DNA from 4 places in the Streptacidiphilus sp. MAP12-33 genome. Region 1 is predicted to be linked to each of the others. Evidence: riboswitches for the same ligand, from Rfam matches in the RefSeq annotation. Region 1 holds a riboswitch; each other region holds the start of a gene.
What was found. Region 1 has a riboswitch for cyclic di-AMP ahead of ABH931_RS11065 (family 16 glycosylhydrolase). Riboswitches for the same ligand answer to the same signal wherever they lie in the genome.
Positions count from the first base shown of each region.

Region 1 (5,084 bases):
TCTGCAACGTCGCGGGTCCACGATGAGCTGCAACACGTTCTCATCGGAAGGGTGAACGCCATGGCAACGGCCCCAACTCCCTTGCAACTCACGCAACTCGGTGGTCGCATCGGCGCCCTCGCGCACGGGGTGAAGCTCGGCGGCGAGCTGTCGGCCGAGACCGTCACGCAGATCCGCGCGGCCCTGCACACGCACAAGGTGATCTTCTTCAAGGGTCAGCACCACCTCGACGACGCGAGCCACGAGGCCTTCGCCCGACTGCTCGGGCAGCCGGTCGGGCACCCGACCGTCCCGGCCGCGGACGGGCGATACGTCTTCGAGCTGGACGCCACCAAGGGCGTGCGGGCGAACAACTGGCACACCGACGTGACCTTCGTGCCCTCCTATCCGGCCGCCTCCATCCTGCGGGCCGTCGAGCTGCCACCGGCCGGCGGGGAGACGATCTGGGCCAACACCGCCGCCGCCTACCGCTCACTGCCGCCCGCCCTGAAGGTCTTCGCCGAGCACCTGCGGGCCGTCCACACCAACGACTTCGACTACGCGGCGCGGCTCGGCCTGCGGCCGGAGCTGGCCGAGAACCGAGAGGTCGCGGAGCTGTTCCGGCAGGTCTTCGTGTCGACCGCGTTCAAGACCGAGCACCCGGTGGTGCGGGTGCACCCCGTCACCGGGGAGAAGACGATCCTGCTCGGCGCCTTCACCCAGAGCCTGGTCGGGTTCGCCAGCGACGACAGCCGCGAGCTGATCGCCCTGTTCCAGCGCTTCGTGGAGAAGCCCGAGCACACCGTCCGCTGGCGCTGGGAGGTCGGCGACGTCGCGATCTGGGACAACCGCGCCACCCAGCACTACGCGGTCAACGACTACGGCGACGAGCCGCGCCTGGTCCGCCGGATCACCCTCGACGGCGACCTGCCCGTCGGCGTCGACGGGCAGCCCAGCCGGCTCCTGGAACCGGCCGAGCCGCCACGCGTCGCCGGGATCGTCCCGGCCGCGGAACTGGAGGAGCTAGCGCTCCCCCGCTCCTGAGATCTCCTTCGCGTCGGCCGCGGGCGCCGCCGGGCGCGCGGCCGACCGGCGTGAGGCGATCAGGGAGGTCACCGTGGTGACCGCGAGGACGCCGACCACGACGGCGAGCGAGAGCGGCGTGCCGATCTCCGGCGCGGCGTGGACGCCCGCCTCGTGGAGGGCGTGCAGGAGCAGCTTCACGCCGATGAAGCCGAGGATGATCGACAGGCCGTAGGAGAGGTGGACCAGCCGGTCCAGCAGTCCGCCGACCAGGAAGTAGAGCTGGCGCAGGCCCATCAGCGCGAAGGCGTTGGCGGTGAAGACGATGTAGGCGTCCTGCGTCAGCCCGAAGATCGCGGGGATGGAGTCCATCGCGAAGAGCACGTCGGTGGTGCCGATGGCCAGGATCACCAGCAGCATCGGGGTGACTAGGCGGCGGCCGCCCTCGACGACGGTGAGCCGGGTGCCGCGGTAGCCGTCCGTGGTGGGGAAGCGGCGCTCGACCGCGCGCATCAGCTTGCTCTCCTCGTACTCCTCGTCCGGGGAGCCGCCGCGGGCCTCCTTGATCAGCTTCCAGGCGGTCCAGATCAGGAAGGCCCCGAAGAGGAAGAAGATCCACGAGAAGGAGGCGATCACGGCGGCGCCGGCCGCGATGAAGACCGCCCGCAGCACCAGGGCGATCAGCACCCCGATCATCAGTACCCGCTGCTGGTAGACGCGCGGGACGGCGAACTTCGCCATGATCAGCACGAAGACGAAGAGGTTGTCGACGCTGAGCGACTTCTCGGTGACGTACCCGGCGAGGAACTGCCCGGCCGGCGCGGAACCGGAGTGCCACCACAGGAAGCCGGCGAACAACCCGGCGAGGCCGATCCAGATCGCGGACCAGACGGCCGCCTCACGGATGGAGACCTCGTGCGGCTTGCGGCCGCCGACGAAGAAGTCGACAGCGATCAGGGCGACGAGAACCACGATGGTGGTGACCCACATGGCCACGGAAACGTCCACGGACGTCCTTCCTCCGGCAGAAGCGAGCGTGCTTCACTGCCGGAGGTCTCCTCCGCCCTGCCGGGAACCGGCCGGGCCGACACGCCCGGGAGGTGCCGAGGCACCGCCGTGATGACGGACGTGTCGTTTCAGGGAGTACTCCCCTCCGCTTACCCGACCAGATTAACAAACCTCAGTGGTAGACGCGCAGGTAGTCGACGGAGAAGGTGATCGGGGTGCTGCCGCTCGGCGCCGGGTGGTACTGACCGGCGGAGAGGGACAGGTTGAGGATCAGGTAGGCGGACCAGTTGGCGCCCACGCCCGTGTTGTCCGAGTAGACCTTGACGCCGTTGACGTACCAGTCGACCGAGTTCGCGCCGTACTTGGTGCCGATGGTGACCCAGCCACCCGGCTTGATCGCGTTCGCGTTCGTGTAGTACGTCCCGCCGCCGTTGACGTGGTTGGTCAGCTCCAGCAGGTTCGGGTTGTCCGGGTGGTACTCGAAGGAGTCGATCTCGCCGTTGCCGTTCTTCCAGGTCCACAGCGCCGGCCAGGCGCCCTGACCGGTCGGCAGCTTCATCCGGGACTCGACGTAGTCGCCGGTCTTGACCTGGAAGCCCTCCTGGGAACCCTCCGTGGTCAGCAGACCGGTGGTCCAGGCCTGCTTGCCGTTCTCCAGGGTGTGCGAGCTGGGCTGCGCGGTGAAGGTGGCGACGCCGTTCGCGACGGAGACGTCGTTCGGGTCCAGCCAGTCGAGCTTGTTGTCGCTCGGGTTGTGGTTCCCGTACTGGTACGACGTCGTGGTGCTGGAGACCCAGCGGCTGGTGTTCAGCGAGTTGAACTCGTCCGACCAGATCGGCGTGCTGGAGGAGGCCACACCGGCCGGGATCGAGCCGGCGGCGGCCGGGGTCGACGGGGAGGGCGTGGGCGTCGGCGTCGGCGCGGGCGTCGGCTTGGTGCTGGATCCACCGACGGTCAGCGTCTTGGCAGCCAGGTTGTGCCAGGTGCCGGCGGTGTCCAGGTAGGCGCCGAACATGGTGTAGCTGCCGGCCGGGAACTGGCGGGAGGCGGTGAGGGTCAGACCGCCGGAGCAGACCCGCGCGTTGCTGTGCCACTGCGGGAAGTCCAGGTTGTTGCCGGCCGCGTCGCGGACCGCCACGCCCAGGGAGCGGAAGGTGACGCAGGAGCTCGACGTGACCGTCAGCTTGGCGGTGGTCCCGGAGGCGGTGGTCGTGGCGGTCAGGCCGGTCTCGCTGACGCGGGGCGTCGCGGCCTGGGCCGAGGTGGCGGCGACGCCGCCGAGCAGCAGGGCGGGCGCCGCGGTGAGCGCGGCTATGCGGGCAGGGGTCGACAGGGTGCGGCGCATGAGGTGGGCCTCTCCGACGCCTGCGAGGTGAGCTGTCGGATTCGGGCCGGAGAAGTAGTGGCCCGGCCGCGCGCACGCGGCTTCACCCCGAGCCCCGGCCCGGAAAAGGGCAGGGGCGGCTTACCTGTGGTTCCCCCGCTCCGGCCCTGGTGACTCGTCGTTTCCCGGCATCGAGGGGCTGGACTCGGCGTGCCCGATGCGGGTGTCCGCCGACTGTGGGGGCGGACCCCCGCACATTAGGCAGATATAAAGATCGACTCCAAACATTCGGTCGGCTAAGAGACTTCTCTCACACCGACCGCACCGACCGCACCGACCGTCACAGGTACTGCTCGATGACCGGCAGCATCTCCTGGAACGTGCGCCCCTGCGCTGGAACGCCGATCGCGGTCAGCTGCCAGGCGCCGTCCTCGTCCCGGTCGACCTTCGCCATCACCTGGCCGCTGTGCTCCCCGCCGCCGTTGAGGGTGAAGCGCGCCAGCTCGGCGCCGGACGCCTCGTCGACCAGCCGGCAGTGGAAGCGCTGGACCTCGGCGAAGCTCTGCCCGTTGTAGGAGTTCACCGTGAAGACGATCTGCGTGATGTGCGGCGGGACGCGGCCCAGGTCCACGCTGATCGACTCGGTGTCCAGGCCGCCGCTGCGTCGGTCCCCGGCGTGCCGCACCGAGCCGTCGTTGCTGACCAGGTGCCGGAAGAAGACCACGTCGGCCAGGGTGCGGCTGGCGTAGAGCACGGCGGAGGCGTCCAGGTCGACCTCCCGCTCCCGCCGCCGCCCCCCGAAGAACCCCTTGCGTGGCGCCCCCTGCCAGCCGAGCCCGAGCCGGATCACCGGCGGGCCCGCCTCCCCCTCCGGCCCCTCGAGACGGATGCGCTGGCCCGTACTCAGACTCACCGACATGGCTCGGCCCTCCCCACATGTGTCGGACGCCCGTGGACCGTTGTCCGTTCCCTGTGCAGCTTCTATCGAGCACCATAGGCGCTCGGCCCGAAGGACGGGTGAAGAAAACGGGCGTCGAACACTCAGGCCATTCCGGCTTCGCGCATCTGGCGCAACTCCTTCTTCAGTTCGTTCACCTCGTCACGCAGGCGGGCCGCCATCTCGAACTGCAATTCGGCGGCCGCATTGTGCATACGCTCCGTCAGTTCCGCGATCAGCTCGGCCAGCTCGGCGGCCGGCAGGCTCCTGGCCTCCTTGGCGTCCGCCTTGAGGCCGAGCACCGGCACCGGCGCCTTCTGGCCCCGGCCGCCCCCGCCGCCCTGGCGGTAGCCGGTGCTGAGCAGCTCGGCGGTGTCCATGTCCTCGCGGGTGAGGGTGTCCAGGATGTCGCCGATCTTCTTGCGCAGCGGCTGCGGGTCGATGCCGTGCTCGGTGTTGTACGCCTGCTGGATCTCGCGACGCCGGTTGGTCTCGCTGATCGCGTGGTCCATCGCCGCGGTGATCCGGTCCGCGTACATGTGCACCTGGCCCGAGACGTTACGGGCGGCACGGCCGATCGTCTGGATCAGGGAGGTGGGCGACCGCAGGAAGCCCTCCTTGTCCGCGTCCAGGATCGCGACGAGGGAGACCTCGGGCAGGTCGAGGCCCTCACGGAGCAGGTTGATACCGACCAGCACGTCGTAGTCGCCGGCGCGCAGCTGGCGCAGCAGCTCGACGCGGCGCAGCGTGTCGATGTCGCTGTGCAGGTAGCGCACCCGGATGCCGAGCTCCAGCAGGTAGTCGGTGAGATCC
Region 1 is NZ_JBGCCA010000008.1:178,674-183,757, reverse strand. It holds gene ABH931_RS11075 (TauD/TfdA dioxygenase family protein) at 61-1,023, shown strand; gene ABH931_RS11070 (TerC family protein) at 1,003-2,010, opposite strand; gene ABH931_RS11065 (family 16 glycosylhydrolase) at 2,183-3,355, opposite strand; cyclic di-AMP (ydaO/yuaA leader) riboswitch at 3,360-3,525, opposite strand; gene ABH931_RS11060 (TerD family protein) at 3,675-4,253, opposite strand; gene uvrB (excinuclease ABC subunit UvrB) at 4,376-5,084, opposite strand, start outside.

Region 2 (5,084 bases), on a different contig from region 1:
CGCGGTGTTCAGCAGGTAGCCGTTGCCGCGCTTGAGCATGCCGGGCAGCACGGCGCGGGCGGCGTAGACGTGGGCCATTACGTTGATGTCCCAGTTGGCCTGCCAGAGCTCGTTCGGCGCCGCTATGCCCGCGCCGCTGCCGATGCCGGCGTTGCTGCAGAACAGGTCGACCGGGCCGAGGTGCTTCTCCGCGGTGTCGACCAGGGCCCGCACGTCGCTCTCGCGGGAGACGTCGCTGGCCACGCCGACGGTGTGGCAGCCCGCGCGGTCCAGCTCCTGGGCCAGGTCCTCGACCTTGCCGCCGTCGAGATCGGCGAGCAGCAGGCCGCGCGCGCCCTCCGCGGCGAACCGCCGCGCCAGCGCGGCGCCGATGCCGCCGGCCGCGCCCGTGATGACGACGACAGCGCCCTTCAGCTCCATGCCCCGAACCCCTTTTCTCAGCGCCTCGTCGCGCGTCACGTCCCGGACCCCGCACGGACCCGATCGCTGCGGGCGATCGTAAGCTCACTACCCGTGGGTTCGACAGTGTGTCTCTGCCCACCTTGCCGACGGGTTAACGTCGGGACGTGCAACCGTCTCTCCCGCCCCAGCTCTTCTCCCACCAGTTCGCAGCGAATCCTTACCCGGCCTACGCGTGGCTGCGTGAGCACGCGCCGGTGCACTGGACGACGTTGCCGAGCGGTGTCGACGCCTGGCTGGTGACCCGGTACCCGGACGCGCGGCAGGCGCTGGCCGACACCCGGCTGAGCAAGAACCCGGCCAAGCACAGCCTGCAGGCGCACCGCAGCGGACGGGTCGGCATCCCGGGGGAGCGCAGCGCGGACCTGATGACGCACCTGCTCAACATCGACCCGCCGGACCACACCCGGCTGCGCCGCCTGGTCTCCAAGGCGTTCACACCGCGCCGGGCGGCGGAGTTCGAGCCGCGTGTGCGGGAGATCACGGACCGGTTGATCGACGGCTTCGCGGAGCGCGGCTCGGCCGACCTGATCCACGAGTTCGCCTTCCCGCTGCCCATCTACGCGATCTGCGACCTGCTGGGCGTGCCGCCCGAGGACCAGGACGACTTCCGCGACTGGGCGGGGATGATGATCCATCACGGCCAGTCCCCGCGCGGCGGGGTCGGGCGGGCGGTCAAGAAGATGCGTGGCTACCTGGCCGAGCTGATCCACCGCAAGCGGGCGGACCTCGGCGAGGACCTGATCTCGGGTCTGATCCGGGCCAGCGACCACGGCGAGCACCTGACCGAGAACGAGGCCGCGGCGATGGCCTTCATCCTGCTCTTCGCCGGCTTCGAGACCACCGTGAACCTGATCGGCAACGGCCTGTTCGCCCTGCTCACCCACCCCGAGCAGCGGGCGGCCCTGCAGGCCTCGCTGGACCGCGGCGAGAGTGCGCCGCTGGAGGCGGCGGTGGAGGAGTTGCTGCGTTACGACGGGCCCGTCGAGATCGCGACCTGGCGCTTCGCCACCGAGCCTTTGACGCTGGGCGGTCAGGACATCGCGCCGGGCGACCCGGTGCTGGTGGTTCTCGCCGCCGCCGACCGCGACCCCGCCCGCTTCCCGGATCCGGACACCCTCGACCTGGCCCGCAGGGACAACCCGCACATCGCCTTCGGCCTGGGCATCCACTACTGCATCGGCGCGCCGCTGGCCCGCCTGGAGGCCCAGTACGCGCTCGCCGCGCTGCTGCGCCGCCTGCCCGACCTGCGGCTCGCCGCCGATCCGGCGGAGCTGCGCTGGCGCGGCGGCCTCATCATGCGCGGTCTGCGCCAACTTCCGGTCGAATTCACGCCTTGATCACGGCAGGGTAACGGAGGTCACACTCGGCCCTCTGTTGACGAAGGAAGTGCTGGTCAGCCTGGTTCGCAAGGGGCCGGAACGCCGTGTCGGGAACGAAGGTGACGGCGTGTCGGGATTGTGAATCATATGAAAACCTGTCTAGCCTCCCTGAGGTTCGCGCCAGCGGACCACCGCCGCGCGGGACGCCGAGTCCTGTCCACCGCGAGGCGGGATCGTCGACTTGACGAACGGACAGGAGCGGGGGACCCAGGTAGTCCGCCGGACGCGCGCCAGCGCGGACGGCTCGGGGTGAAGACGTGCGAACGTCCGGGCCAGCCTCTACGGCCCGAACCCGACAGCTCACCTCGTAGGCGTCGGAGGGGACTTCAGCATGCTCTTTTCCGGTACCGGCCGTCATCGCAAGATCCGCGTCAACAAGGCCAAGACCCTCGTGGCCACCACCGGCGTCGCCTCTGCCGCCGTGGCACTGCCGCTGATCGGCGCCACCGGCGCCCACGCCGCGTCCGTCTCGACGTGGGACAAGGTCGCCCAGTGCGAGAGCGGCGGTGACTGGTCCATCAACACCGGCAACGGCTACTACGGCGGCCTGCAGTTCTCCGCGTCGACCTGGCGCGCCTACGGCGGTGGGGCGTACGCGTCCACCGCGAACCACGCCACCAAGGGCCAGCAGATCACCGTGGCCGAGCGCGTCCTCGACAGTCAGGGCCCCGGTGCCTGGCCGGTCTGCGGGCCGCGGGCGGGCCTGCACAAGGGCGGTCCGTCGCCGGTCGTCGGCGGCGGCTCCTCCGCCGGGAAGGGCAAGCACCACAAGCCCGCCCCCGCGCCCAAGCCCCCGGCGCACCACGGCGGCTCGGGCAACTACACAGTCAAGCCGGGCGACACGCTGGCGAAGATCGCCGCCGCGCACCACATCCTCGGCGGCTGGCAGAAGCTCTACGCCGAGAACCGCGCCACCATCGGCGGCAACCCGGACATGATCCACGTCGGCGAGAAGCTCGTCGTGAAGTAGTCCGGACCAAAGGCGCAGGACCGCCGACGCGGCCGCTACCGACGGGTAGTGGCCGCGCGGCGTTTCGCCAGGCAAGACAGGCCCAAGGGCCTGAGGGGTCCGGGCCGGGACAGCGGCTAGGCTCTGTGCGTAACAACCCGCATCCCCAGAGGAGACAGTTGTGCCGTCCATCGACGTCGTCGTAGCGCGGGAGATTCTCGACTCGCGTGGCAACCCCACCGTCGAGGTCGAGGTCGGCCTCGACGACGGCAGCACCGGCCGCGCCGCCGTGCCGTCCGGCGCCTCGACCGGCGCCTTCGAGGCCCTGGAGCTCCGTGACGGTGACAAGTCCCGTTACGGCGGCAAGGGTGTGGAGAAGGCCGTCCTGGCCGTCATCGAGCAGATCGGCCCGGAGCTGGTCGGCTACGACGCCACCGAGCAGCGCCTGATCGACCAGGCCATGCTCGACCTGGACGCCACCGCCGACAAGTCCTCGCTGGGTGCCAACGCGATCCTCGGCGTCTCGCTCGCCGTCGCGCACGCCGCCTCCGAGGCCAGCGACCTGCCGCTGTTCCGCTACCTCGGTGGTCCGAACGCGCACGTGCTGCCGGTCCCGATGATGAACATCCTCAACGGCGGTTCGCACGCGGACTCCAACGTGGACATCCAGGAGTTCATGATCGCCCCGATCGGCGCGGAGTCCTTCTCCGAGGCACTGCGCTGGGGTGTCGAGGTCTACCACCAGCTCAAGGGCGTGTTGAAGGCCCGCGGCCTGTCCACGGGCCTCGGCGACGAGGGCGGCTTCGCGCCGAACCTCGACTCCAACCGCGAGGCCCTGGACCTGATCATCGAGGCCATCAAGGGCGCCGGCTACACCCCCGGCCGCGACATCGCGCTCGCCCTGGACGTCGCCGCCTCCGAGTTCTTCAAGGACGGCGCCTACCAGTTCGAGGGCAAGGCCCGCAGCGCCGCCGAGATGACGGCCTACTACGCCGAGCTGGTCGCCGACTACCCGCTGGTCTCCATCGAGGACCCGCTGTTCGAGGACGACTGGGACGGCTGGAAGACCATCACTGCCGAGCTCGGCGACAAGGTCCAGCTGGTCGGTGACGACCTGTTCGTCACCAACCCGGAGCGCCTGTCCCGCGGCATCAAGGAGGGCGCCGCCAACGCCCTGCTGGTGAAGGTCAACCAGATCGGCTCGCTGACCGAGACGCTGGACGCCGTCGAGCTGGCCCAGCGCAACGGCTACCGCTGCATGATGTCGCACCGCTCCGGCGAGACCGAGGACGTCACCATCGCCGACCTGGCCGTCGCCACCAACTGCGGCCAGATCAAGACCGGTGCCCCGGCCCGCTCCGAGCGCGTCGCCAAGTACAACCAGCTGCTGCGCATCGAGGAGATCCTCGACGACGCCGCCGAGTACGCCGGCCGCGGCGCCTTCCCGCGCTTCAACGGCTGAGCCTGCCTTTCCGCCGCCTCGTCGTCCTCACCCTCTAGGGTGGGGGCGGCGGGGCGTCGTCGCGCACAGGGCTTGTTCGCGCACCGGGCACGGAGGAGCCGCGAACACGGGAGGGAGTCGGCAGTGGCCAACCAGCGGCAGGGCCGGAAGCGGCCCCGGCTCACCGGTCGCGCTGCCGTGCTCGCCCTCGTGGTGTGCGCGCTCGTGGCCGCGCTCGCGTACCCGATGCGGCAGTACATCGCCCAGCGCTCGCAGATCGACCAGCAGCGGGCCGCGCAGCGGCAGGCGCAGCAGCAGGTCGACGAGCTGGAGCGGGAGAAGGCCCGCTGGCAGGACCCGGCGTTCGTCGCCGCGCAGGCGCGTGAACGCCTCCACTACGCCTTTCCGGGTGACACCCCGTTCACGGCCGTGAACCCCTCGCCCACGCCGACCACCTCGCCCACCACCCAGCAGCAGGCGTCGCAGCCGTGGTACCAGAGCCTGCTCGGCTCTCTCGACGCGGCGGACCACGCCGGACACTGAAGCCCGGACACCGAAGCTCGGACATTGAAGAATAGAGACATGTCGCACGACCACCCCACCACTCCCGTGTCCGAGGCCGACCGCGCCGCCGTCGAGGCCCAGCTGGGCCGCGTCCCGCGCGGCCTGCGCGCCGTCGCCCACCGTTGCCCCTGCGGCCTGCCCGACGTGGTCGAGACGGCCCCGCGCCTGGAGGACGGCACCCCGTTCCCGACGCTCTACTACCTGACCTGCCCGCGCGCCGCGTCGCTCATCGGCACGCTGGAGGCCGACGGGATGATGAAGGAGCAGACGGCCCGGCTCGCCGAGGACC
Region 2 is NZ_JBGCCA010000029.1:121,367-126,450, reverse strand. It holds gene ABH931_RS26680 (SDR family oxidoreductase) at 1-420, opposite strand, end outside; gene ABH931_RS26675 (cytochrome P450) at 567-1,799, shown strand; cyclic di-AMP (ydaO/yuaA leader) riboswitch at 2,014-2,168, shown strand; gene ABH931_RS26670 (transglycosylase family protein) at 2,173-2,811, shown strand; gene eno (phosphopyruvate hydratase) at 2,972-4,252, shown strand; gene ABH931_RS26660 (septum formation initiator family protein) at 4,376-4,774, shown strand; gene ABH931_RS26655 (DUF501 domain-containing protein) at 4,814-5,084, shown strand, end outside.
Region 2: linked by a shared signal. The riboswitch ahead of ABH931_RS26670 (transglycosylase family protein) and the one ahead of ABH931_RS11065 (family 16 glycosylhydrolase) in region 1 are both predicted to bind cyclic di-AMP.

Region 3 (5,084 bases), on a different contig from region 1:
GGCCGAGCAGAAGTAGAGCAGCGCCAGCCGGGGCCGCACCACGCGCTCGCTGTGGTCCAGGGCAGGGGTGAGGAAGGGCGGCGGCTGCAGGAAGCGCGGCAGCCGGCCCTCCCAGTGCTCCCAGCGTCCTGCCGCCCCGATCGCACGACCGCTCGCGGGGCCGCTCGCAGGGCCGCTCGCAGGGTCAGTCCGCATGGTTCGGCTCCTGCCGGTTCGGCACGTAGCCGAGGTCGACCGCCTTCGCGGGCGGGCCGTCGCGCCGCAGGTCGGCGAGGAGGGAGACCAGCTGCGGCGGCCACAGCACCTCCTCGACCTCGGCGAGTTCGGCGGGTGTGAACCAACGGCAGTCGAGGATGCCGTCCGCCGCGAAGGAGGCGGTCAGGTCGCCGACCGGGTCGCGGCGCGGCGCGGACGCCAGGAAGATCACCTCGTGCTGACGGACCAGGCCCACGTCGCCGCGGTGGTAGTCGTGCTCCCAGCGCCACAGCTCCGGACCGGTGACGACGTCGGTCCAGCCGGTCTCCTCGACGGTCTCGCGCAGCGCTCCCGCGAGGGGGTCCTCGCCCTCGTCGAGGCCGCCGCCCGGCAGGACCCAGTGCGGGCCGACCTCCGCGTCGTGGTGGCGTTGCAGGAAGACCGCGCCTTCGGGGTCCAGCACCAGCAGCCGCGCGGCGGGGCGGCGGGGGCGCTCGCCGAGCGCGGGACGCTCCGCGAGCAGGAAGCCGTAGTCGTCGCTGACGCGGTCGGCGCCGTAGCGGTCGCGCAGTTCGGCCTCGCCGGTCTCGTGGACGAGCCAGCCGTGGTGGCGCAGCCACTGCGCGTGGTTGCGGCGCAGCCCTCCGCGCCACAGTCGGGTGGCCCCGGCCATGGCCGGGTCCCGCACGGCCAGTTCGCGGGTGCGGCGCAGCGAGCCGTCGCGGACCAGGGAGAGCCGGCTGCCGGGGGCGGAGAGGTTGCCGATCCGTTCCAGCAGGGCGGCCGCGTCCGCCGCCTCCAGGTAGACGAGCAGGCCCTCGACCAGCCAGGCGGTCGGCTGCCCGGGGTCGAACCCGGCGGCGCGCAGCGGCGTCGCCCAGTCCTCGCGCAGATCGACCGTCACGACCTGGCGCTCGACCCGGGGGTGGGCCCCGACGTCGGCGAGGACCCCCTCCTTGAACGCGACCATCTCCGGCAGGTCGAGCTCGAAGAGCGTGACGCCATCGGGCCAGTCGAGGCGGAAGGCCCGGGAGTCGAGCCCGGCGGCGAGCAGGACCACCTGGGTGCAGCCGGCGTCCGGGGCGACCGCCTCGCGCAGGTAGTCGTCGAACCAGGCGGTGCGCAGCACCAGATGGGCGGACATGGCCTGCCACGCCTCGGTCCGCTCGCGGCCGGACGTGCGGAGCTCGCGCGGCCCGCCCTCGTCCACGGCGGCGGCGCGCAGGAACGCGGCGGCGTAGGGGTCGTCGAAGAGTCGGTCCGGGCGGGCACTCTCCGCCGCGCGGGCCAGCGCGACGCCGAGGGCGGTGCGGTCGACCCCCTGCGGCGTGGCGGCGCTCCCGGTGTCTCGATCATCAGTCACGCGCCCAATCTAGGCGCCTGGCCGCACCCGCCGGAAGGGGATTCGGAACCAGCCACTTGGGGGCCACTAAACGGCGTGGGCCGACCGGGTGAAGGATCTCCTCCGATTTCTGCATTTACGCAGGTCATTACCTATTCCCGCGAGGAGAAATCGATTTCTGGAATCCGTTTGCCGTTACTCCGGACGCAGCAGGAATTGCGACCCAAACGTCGCGTGACAAGAATCACAATGGCCTGGCGGAACGTGAAGACGGCATAAAAACGTGCCAATACTGTCCGCCGAACGAACAAAGTCCTCGCCACCGTGGCGGGGCGGTCCGGCCGGACGCCTAGTCTCGCCACCGGTCGGACGCCAGGTGCTCACACACACCTGACAGGCGAGAACGGGAGACCCAGGCAGGACGGCACGGCGTCAGGGAAACGCCGAGCCTTGGGGTGAAGCCGCAAAGCACGTGTCGTGCGCGGCCGGGCAGCTTCTGGAGCCCGAACCCGACAGGGACGACTTTCGTAGGCGGTTCCGGAAGGGCTTCCGCATGTCCGCGTCCCATGATTCCGCGCGTCACCATGCCCTGAACCAGATCCAGAACCACCCCCAAGGGCAGCCCGGGCACCAGAACGGGCCCGGCCGCGGCCGGCACGCTCGACGCCCGCAGAGCGGCGTCAATCGGCTCCTCGGCGTGAACGACGGCTCCACCGGCCGGCGCCTGAAGGCGGGGCTCACCACCCTCGCCGCCACCGGCGCCCTCCTCGGCGGCACGGCCGTCGCGGCCCCCTCGGCCGACGCGAGCGCGCTCACCATAGGGCAGAAGGCCCTCAGGATCGCCCAGTCCAAGCACGGCGACCCCTACCGCTGGGGCGCGACCGGCCCCAACTCGTTCGACTGCTCCGGTCTGACCTACTACGCGTTCAAGCGCGCCGGCCACCGCCTGCCGCGCACGGCGCAGGACCAGTACAACCACGTCCAGCACATCTCGTTCCGTCAACTGCGGCCGGGCGACCTGGTCTTCTTCCACTACGGCTCGTACGTCTACCACGTCGGCATCTACGCCGGTCACTGGGAGATCTGGCACGCGCCGCACTCCGGCAGCTACGTGAAGCTGGAGCACATCTGGACCGACTCGGTCTGGTTCGGCCGGGTCAACTGAGCAGCAGCGCCAGCAGGCGCGCGAGCGCGTCCGGATCCTCGCCCGCCTCCGCCACCGGGGCGAGGAACCCGCGCTCGACCTCGTGGCGGACGGCCTCGGCGCGAGCCAGCAGGTCCGCGCCGGGCCCGGTCACGTGGAGCGCGTTGCGACGGCGGTCGTGGGGGCTGCGACGTCGCTCGACCAGCCCCTTGGCCTCCAGCGCGTCGGCCAGGGCCACCATCGTGGTCCGGTCGACGCCGAGGGCGGCGGCCGCCTCCGCCTGCGACAACGGCTCCCCCGCCGCCCCCGCGGCCAACACCGCGAGAACGGCCAGCTCGCGCCCGTCGATCCCGAGCGGCGCGAGCGCGCGGGCACTGGCCTCGGCGAAGCGGAGCTGGGTGTGCTTGAGCAGGTAGCCGAGCCGGGCCTGGAGGGCGCCCGGCGTCACGTCGTCGGTCATGCCCGCATGGTAGTCGACGATCCTGATAGTCAGGAGAGCTGATGATCGGCTAGCCTGACGGTGTTGCCCGAGGGAAGGACACCGCCATGGCACTGAGCTTCGGCGTCAAGACCACACCCATGCGCGTCGGCTACGACGAGATCCTGCGTGTCTGGCAGGAGGCCGACGAGACCCCCGAGATCCAGGACGCCTGGCTCTGGGACCACCTGATGCCCGTCGCCGGGCCCCCGGACGGCACCATCCTCGAGGGCTGGACGTTGCTCAGCGCGCTGGCCGCGCGGACGCGACGCCTGCGGCTCGGGCTGCTGGTCACCAGCAACCGCATCCGGCCACCCGCCGTCCTGGGCAAGATGGCCGCGACGGTGGACGTCATCTCCGGCGGACGGCTCGTCCTGGGCCTCGGCGTCGGCGGCACCCACCAGCCGCCTGGCGCGGGCGGCGTCGCCGGGCCCAACCCCGCGGAGGCCGAGTACGCCGCCTACGGCCTCTCGCTGGTCTCCCCCGGCGAGGGCCTGGCCCGCCTGGAGGAGACGATCGCGATCCTGCGCGCGATGTGGAGCGAGAAGGTCTTCGACTTCGCCGGCCCGTTCACCACCCTCACCGACCATCGCAACGAGCCCAAGCCGGTCCAGCCGGGCGGCCCGCCGCTGCTGATCGGCGGCTGGGGCGACCGGACCCTGCGCCTGGTGGCCGAGCACGCCGACATCTGGAACATCCCGGGCCCACCGCACAACCGTGTCGAGTACCTGGCGGAGCGCGCCCGCGTCCTCGACGCGCGCTGCGCGGCGATCGGCCGCGACCCGCGCACGCTCACCCGGTCGGTGCAGTACATCGTCGACTACGCCGACCCGGCGGGCGACCGGGCGACGCTGGCGCGGCTGGTGGAGCTCGGCTTCACGCATCTGGTGCTGAGCCTGCGCGCTCCCTACCCGCCCGGGGTGGTGCGGTGGCTGGTCAACGAGATCATCAGGCCACTTCGGCAGGAGGTCGCACCGTGACGGGCGCGGGGCTCTGCTCGATCGGCCGCGCGCGCGAGAAACCACCCGGGGCGGACGGCCCCGCGCATTGAGAACCACCCGCGTGCAGGTGGCCTGCCGCGCACGCAGCCGATCGAGCAGAACCTCGCGCCCCCAACGGGGTGCCGTCTCGGCGATCAGCTGGACCGCCCAGGCGATCTGCCCGCGCATTGAGGACCACCCGCGTGCAGGTGGCCTGCCGCGCACGCAGCCGATCGAGCAGAGCCTTGCGCCCCTAACGGGGTGCCGTCTCGGCGATCAGCTGGACCGCCCAGGCGATCTGGGTGTCCGTCAGGTCCGCGCGAGCGGTGAGGCGGAGGCGGCTGAAGCGGTCGGGGACAGACGGCGGGCGGAAGCAGCCGACGCCGAGGCCCCGGGCGCGCAGCTCCGTCGCCCAGGCCAGCGCCGCCTCCGGCGAGGGAGCGCGGACGCCCACCACCGCCGCGTCCGGCACGCTCGCCGGAAGGCCCTCCGCCAGGAGACCCGCGGAGAGCGCGTGCGCGACCTCCCGCGCACGCTCCGCGCGCGCGGGCTCGGCGCGGAGCACGCGGAGAGCGCCCAGCGCCGCGCCCGCCGCGGCCGGCGCGAGGCCGGTGTCGAAGATGAAGGTGCGGGCCGCCTGCACCAGGTGCTCGATCACCCGCCGCGGGCCCAGCACCGCGCCGCCCTGCGAGGCGAGGGACTTGGACAGGGTCACCGTGGTGACCACGTCCGGCGCCCCGGCCAGGCCTGCCGCCGCCGTCGCGCCCGCGCCGCCGGGGCCGAGGACGCCGAGGCCGTGCGCGTCGTCGACGACCAGCGCCGCACCGTGGTCACGGCAGACCGCCGCGAGCTCGGCCAGCGGCGCCGCGTCGCCGTCGACGGAGAAGACGGTGTCACTGACGGCGATCGCCCGCTCCTCGCCACGCGTCGCCAGCTCGGCGCGGA
Region 3 is NZ_JBGCCA010000007.1:210,021-215,104, forward strand. It holds gene ABH931_RS10205 (hypothetical protein) at 1-195, opposite strand, end outside; gene ABH931_RS10210 (SAM-dependent methyltransferase) at 185-1,558, opposite strand; cyclic di-AMP (ydaO/yuaA leader) riboswitch at 1,915-2,086, shown strand; gene ABH931_RS10215 (C40 family peptidase) at 2,235-2,702, shown strand; gene ABH931_RS10220 (MarR family winged helix-turn-helix transcriptional regulator) at 2,695-3,141, opposite strand; gene ABH931_RS10225 (LLM class flavin-dependent oxidoreductase) at 3,228-4,139, shown strand; gene ABH931_RS10230 (8-amino-7-oxononanoate synthase) at 4,393-5,084, opposite strand, start outside.
Region 3: linked by a shared signal. The riboswitch ahead of ABH931_RS10215 (C40 family peptidase) and the one ahead of ABH931_RS11065 (family 16 glycosylhydrolase) in region 1 are both predicted to bind cyclic di-AMP.

Region 4 (5,084 bases), on a different contig from region 1:
AGGTGACGGGGACCTGGGGAGCACGGCGGATCGGAGCGGAAGACGTGGAGCAGCGAGACCAGGCGCCGACGCCGGATGACGGTGTCGACGGCGCCCTGGACGGCGACAGCGCCGAGGCGCTGGAGCGGCCGCTGCCCGAGGGCGTGCGCAAGCGCGTGGTCGGCATCGCGGCCGACGCCCTCGGCGCGTTCACCGCGGCCGAGCTGCCCGCCCGGCTGCGCCCCTACGTCAAGTTCACCCGCGAGGCCCGGGTCAAGCGTGGCGCCACGGCCATCGCCGCCGCCCTGGAGACCGAACCGGCCTTCCGGGCGCGGATAGCGGAACGGGTCCGGCAGGGACAGCCCGATCTGGTGGCCGCGTTGGAGAGCGGGACCGCTCCGGCCGCCGCCGACCCGCAGGACGTGGCCGCCGCCGCGTATCTGCTGCGCACCCCCGGCTGGACCAGGGTCGTGGGCGAGGCCGGGGACGAGGTCGAGCGCGCCGAGCACGAGGGCGCGGCCGCCGAGTCGGCGCGGCTGGCGGAGAAGCTGCAGGAGGAGCTCGCCTCGGTGCGCGCCGCGACCCGCACTGAGGCCGAGCGGGCCAAGGCCGAGCTGGACGCGCTGAAGAAGGAGGGCGACAGCCTGCGCCGGCAGCTGCGCTCGCTCTCCGCCGACACCAAGCGCGCCGAGGCGGCCACCCGCAAGGCCGTCGGCGAGCTGGAGGCGCAGCGCGCCACCGGCGCGACCGAGCGCGGCGCGCAGGACAGCGAGGTGCGCCGGCTCAAGCACCGGGTGGCGGAGCTGGAGACCGCCCTGGAGGCGTCCCGCCGGGCGGCCCGCGAGGGCAGGTCCACCGAGGAGATGCGGCTGCGGCTGCTGCTGGACACGGTGGTGCAAGGCGCCCAGGGACTCCAGCGGGAGCTGGGCCTGGCGCCGCTGAGCGGCCGTCCCGCCGACACCGTCGAGGCGGTGGTCCCGGTGGCCGCCTCGCCGCACGACGTGGCCCGGCGCGCGCTGGAGGGCGACGACCCGGCGCTGCTCGACCAGTTGCTCGAACTGCCGCAGGTCCACCTGCTGGTGGACGGCTACAACGTCACCAAGACCGGCTGGCCCGGCATGCCCCTGGACCGCCAGCGCCAGCAGCTGACGCGCGGGCTGGGCCTGGTGGCCGTGCAGACGGGCGCGGAGATCACCTGCGTCTTCGACGGCAAGGACCTGGACGGGCCGATCCCGATGGCGCCGCCGCCGCGCGGCGTGCGGGTGCTGTTCAGCCGGACCGGCGAGACCGCGGACGAGCTGATCCGCCGTCTGGTGCGGGCGGAGCCGGAGGGCCGGCCGGTGGTCGTGGTCTCCACGGACCGCGAGGTCGCCGACGGGGTCAGGGCGTCCGGCGCGCGTCCGGTCCCCTCGACGATGCTGCTGCGCCGGCTGATCCGCACCTGATCCGCTCCTGCGGCCCTGCCGCGGCGCTCCCGCAAACCCCGGGGATCTTGAGGGTTTGTTAAGAGAGCGGACCGGATTCCCCTCCGGGGGAGACAAGTGGTCCCGCGGCTCACTATTCTCGTCGCTCAACGTCCGCACTCGCGTTCCCATTCGTCTCTGCGGGCGTTCAAGTGTGCGAAGGGACTGCATCCGACGTGGCTTCTCACCGCCGGCCTCGCGAGGTCAGCCGTGCCCGTGTGTCCGTGATGACGGCCGCGGCCGCGACCCTGGTGGCGCTTTCGGCGCAGACCGCCGCCCAGGCCGCTCCGGCGATCTCCACCAAGGACGCCAAGGCGCAGGTCGACGCGGACCGTACGGACGCCGCGGCCAAGACCGAGCAGTGGAACGAGGCGCACACCCAGCAGGAGGCCCTGCAGCGGCGTGTGGCGATCCTTCAGGACGAGATCGCCCGCCAGCAGGCCCAGGTCAACACCGGCCTGGACAACCTCGGCCAGATCGCCAACGCGCAGTACGCCGACGGCAGCGTCGACCCGACCGTGCAGCTGATGCTCTCCAGCTCGCCCGACGCCTTCCTGCAGAAGGCGGCCTCGCAGGACGAGCTCACCAGCAACCAGACCGCGCAGCTCCAGGCGCTGGTGGCGCAGGAGAAGACCCTCCAGTCCGAGAAGGCCGAGGCCGCCGCCGAACTCGCGCAGGAGCAGCAGCTGCTCGCGAAGATGAGCTCGGCCAAGAGCGAGGCCCTGGCCAAGCTCAAGCAGGCCCAGTCGGTGCTGGACGCGCTCACCCCGGCCCAGCGCACGACCGTCGGCGGGGGAGGCGGTGGCGGTGGCTACGGCTCGGTCTCCAGCAGCGGCTACACCGGCCACATCGACCTCACGGGCATATCCGCGACGGCCCGCACCGCGATGCTGGCCGCGGAGAGCCAGATAGGCCACGCGCCCTACCTCTGGGGCGGGTCGACCCCGGCCGGCTTCGACTGCTCGGGCCTGGTGATGTGGGCCTACGCCCAGGCGGGCGTCTCGCTGCCGCACTCCTCCTACTCCGACGAGAACGTCGGCACCATGGTGCCGAGCATGGCCGACGCGCAGGTCGGCGACATCATCGTGATGGAGAACGGCGGCCACGTCGGCCTCTACGCCGGCAACGGCATGCTGCTCAACGCCCCCGAGTACGGCTACGACGTCTCGGTGCAGCCGATGTCCTACTTCGGCGGGGTTGTGGCGATCCGTCGGATCTGACCCGCGCCCGACGCTCCGACGGTCTGTGAAGACTCTCACAGCATCCGTGCGGAGAGCGATGGAATGACCGATTTCTCCGGCATGTCGTCGGCTCCTGGTCAGATTCCGACTACACAGCGTTGATCCACTGACACTGCGTCGAAAGTGACACGAGTTTTTTCTGACAAGGATTTGAACCGATCACGGTTGGGTTACTAGGGTCACTCCTCGAACCGCCGTACGGTCGTTCACCCATCCAGGGTGGCAGCGGTGGTCACCGTCGAGTTCGGCGACGCGGTCCGCAGGGGGCGACCGTCGAGTCGGAGCCGGGGAACCAATGGTTCCTTCCGGGGTGAATCGACGCCAGGGGCGGGCCGGTGCGACTCCGGGCCGAGTGAGGCGTCGTAGGGCTGACTTCCTGGCCCGAACCCGTCAGCTCACCCGGTAGGCGGACGTAGGAAGAAGGAGATCGCCTTCGTGGCGTCCCATCGCCGTCCCAAGTCTCCCGGCCGCACGCGCATGTCGGTCCTCACGGCCGCCGCCGCCACCGCCGTCGCGGTGTCCGCGCAGAGCGCCCAGGCCGCGCCCAAGCCGACCACGGACCAGCTGCGCTCCCAGCTCCAGCAGCTGAACACCGAAGCCGACCAGGCGGTCCAGAAGTACGACCAGTCGCAGGAGAACCTGAAGCAGCAGCAGGCCAAGGTCAGCCAGCTCCAGGACCAGATCGCGCGCGGCCAGGCCGACGTCAACTCGCGGCTGGACCAGCTCGGCGAGATCGCCAACCAGCAGTACGCGACCGGCCAGGTCGACCCGACCGTCCAGCTGCTGCTCTCGGCCACCCCCGACGACTACCTGACCAAGGCCGCCTCGCTCGGTCAGCTGACGTCGAACCAGGCCTCCATCCTGGACCAGCTCCGCAGCCAGGAGCAGAAGCTCGCGGGTGAGAAGTCCCAGGCGGAGCAGACGCTCCAGCAGATGGACACCACCACCAAGCAGCTGTCCGCGCAGAAGGCCGAGGCGCAGAAGAAGGTCCAGCAGACCCAGGCGCTGCTCGACTCGATGACCGCGGCCCAGCGCAGCGCCGTCGTCGGCGGCGGAACCTCCGGCGGTGCCGCGAGCCGCGGCACCAGCCGCCCCCCGCTGACCGGTGGCACCGGCAGCAGCAAGGCCGGCGACTCGGTCGAGGCCGCGGCCTTCGCGGCCGCGCAGACCCGCCTGGGCCTGCCCTACGTCTGGGGCGCGACCGGTCCGGACTCCTTCGACTGCTCGGGTCTGACCCAGTGGGCCTACGCCCAGGCCGGCGTCTCGCTGGGCCGCACCACCTACGACCAGATCAACGACGGCACCGCGGTGAACTCGACGGCCGACCTGCAGGTGGGTGACCTGATCTTCTTCAACGGCGACACCCACGTCGGGATCTACGCCGGCAACGGCATGGTCCTGCACGCGCCGCACACCGGCACGGTCGTCAAGTACGAGCGCATGGACTGGATCGGCAGCATCTACGCGATGCGTCACATCTGATCCGCAGCTGCACGCGTGCCCGCCGTCGGTGACCGACGGCGGGCATCGTCGTTCACTCCCCTGGGTGCATTCGCGCGACGTGTGTCGGGGTCCGCAGCCCGCGCCGAAGCCGTGCCTTCTCCGGGACGACCTGCGGATTGGTTCATGTGAGCGGTTTTCGTGGGGATTTTTCAGCTCTGTGGAGCTTGGACTGGTTCTGTCCCAATCGCTAGCGTCTGCGCTCGTGGCATCCCATCGACGAGGCAGACGTCTCGGCCCCTCCGTGCTCTCCCGTGCCGCGGTCACCGTGGCGGCGGCGACCGCGGCCGTCCTGACGGCCCAGAGCGGTGCGCAGGCGCAGCCCGGACCGTCCGGAGGGGCCGGGGCCGGCAGCCCGGACGAGGTGCGGCAGCAGGTCGACGCCCTCTACGCGCAGGCCGAGACGGCGGGTCAGCGCGCCGCCGGCGCGCAGGAGCAGCAGGCCGTGCTGCAGCGGCGGGCCGCCCTGCTGGAACAGCAGCTCGCCGAGGAACAGCAGCACGTCAACAACGTCGCGGCCCAGCTCGGCGCGATGGCACAGGCCGAGTACGAGCAGGGCGGCACCATCGACCCGGTGGTGCAGCTGCTGCTCAGCGCGCACCCCGCCGACTACCTCGACCGGGCCGCCGACCTCGGGCAGGTCGACGCCGACCTCGCCTCCCGGCTGGCGCAACTGCGCGCGGACGAGGACCGGGAGCGGCGCGACCGCGCCACCGTCGGCGCGCAACTGGACCAGATCGAGCGGCTGCGCCGGTCGATCACCACCGACAAGGCCGACGTGCAACGCCGCCTCGGCCACGCGCAGGCGCTGCTCGGCAGCCTGACGGCGCAGCAGCGCGACGTGCTCCAGCAGCAGGAGGACGACGCGGCCCAGGCCGCCGCCCAGGCGGCGGACGTGCCG
Region 4 is NZ_JBGCCA010000030.1:89,823-94,906, forward strand. It holds gene ABH931_RS27090 (NYN domain-containing protein) at 45-1,424, shown strand; gene ABH931_RS27095 (NlpC/P60 family protein) at 1,670-2,662, shown strand; cyclic di-AMP (ydaO/yuaA leader) riboswitch at 2,945-3,108, shown strand; gene ABH931_RS27100 (NlpC/P60 family protein) at 3,119-4,165, shown strand; gene ABH931_RS27105 (NlpC/P60 family protein) at 4,389-5,084, shown strand, end outside.
Region 4: linked by a shared signal. The riboswitch ahead of ABH931_RS27100 (NlpC/P60 family protein) and the one ahead of ABH931_RS11065 (family 16 glycosylhydrolase) in region 1 are both predicted to bind cyclic di-AMP.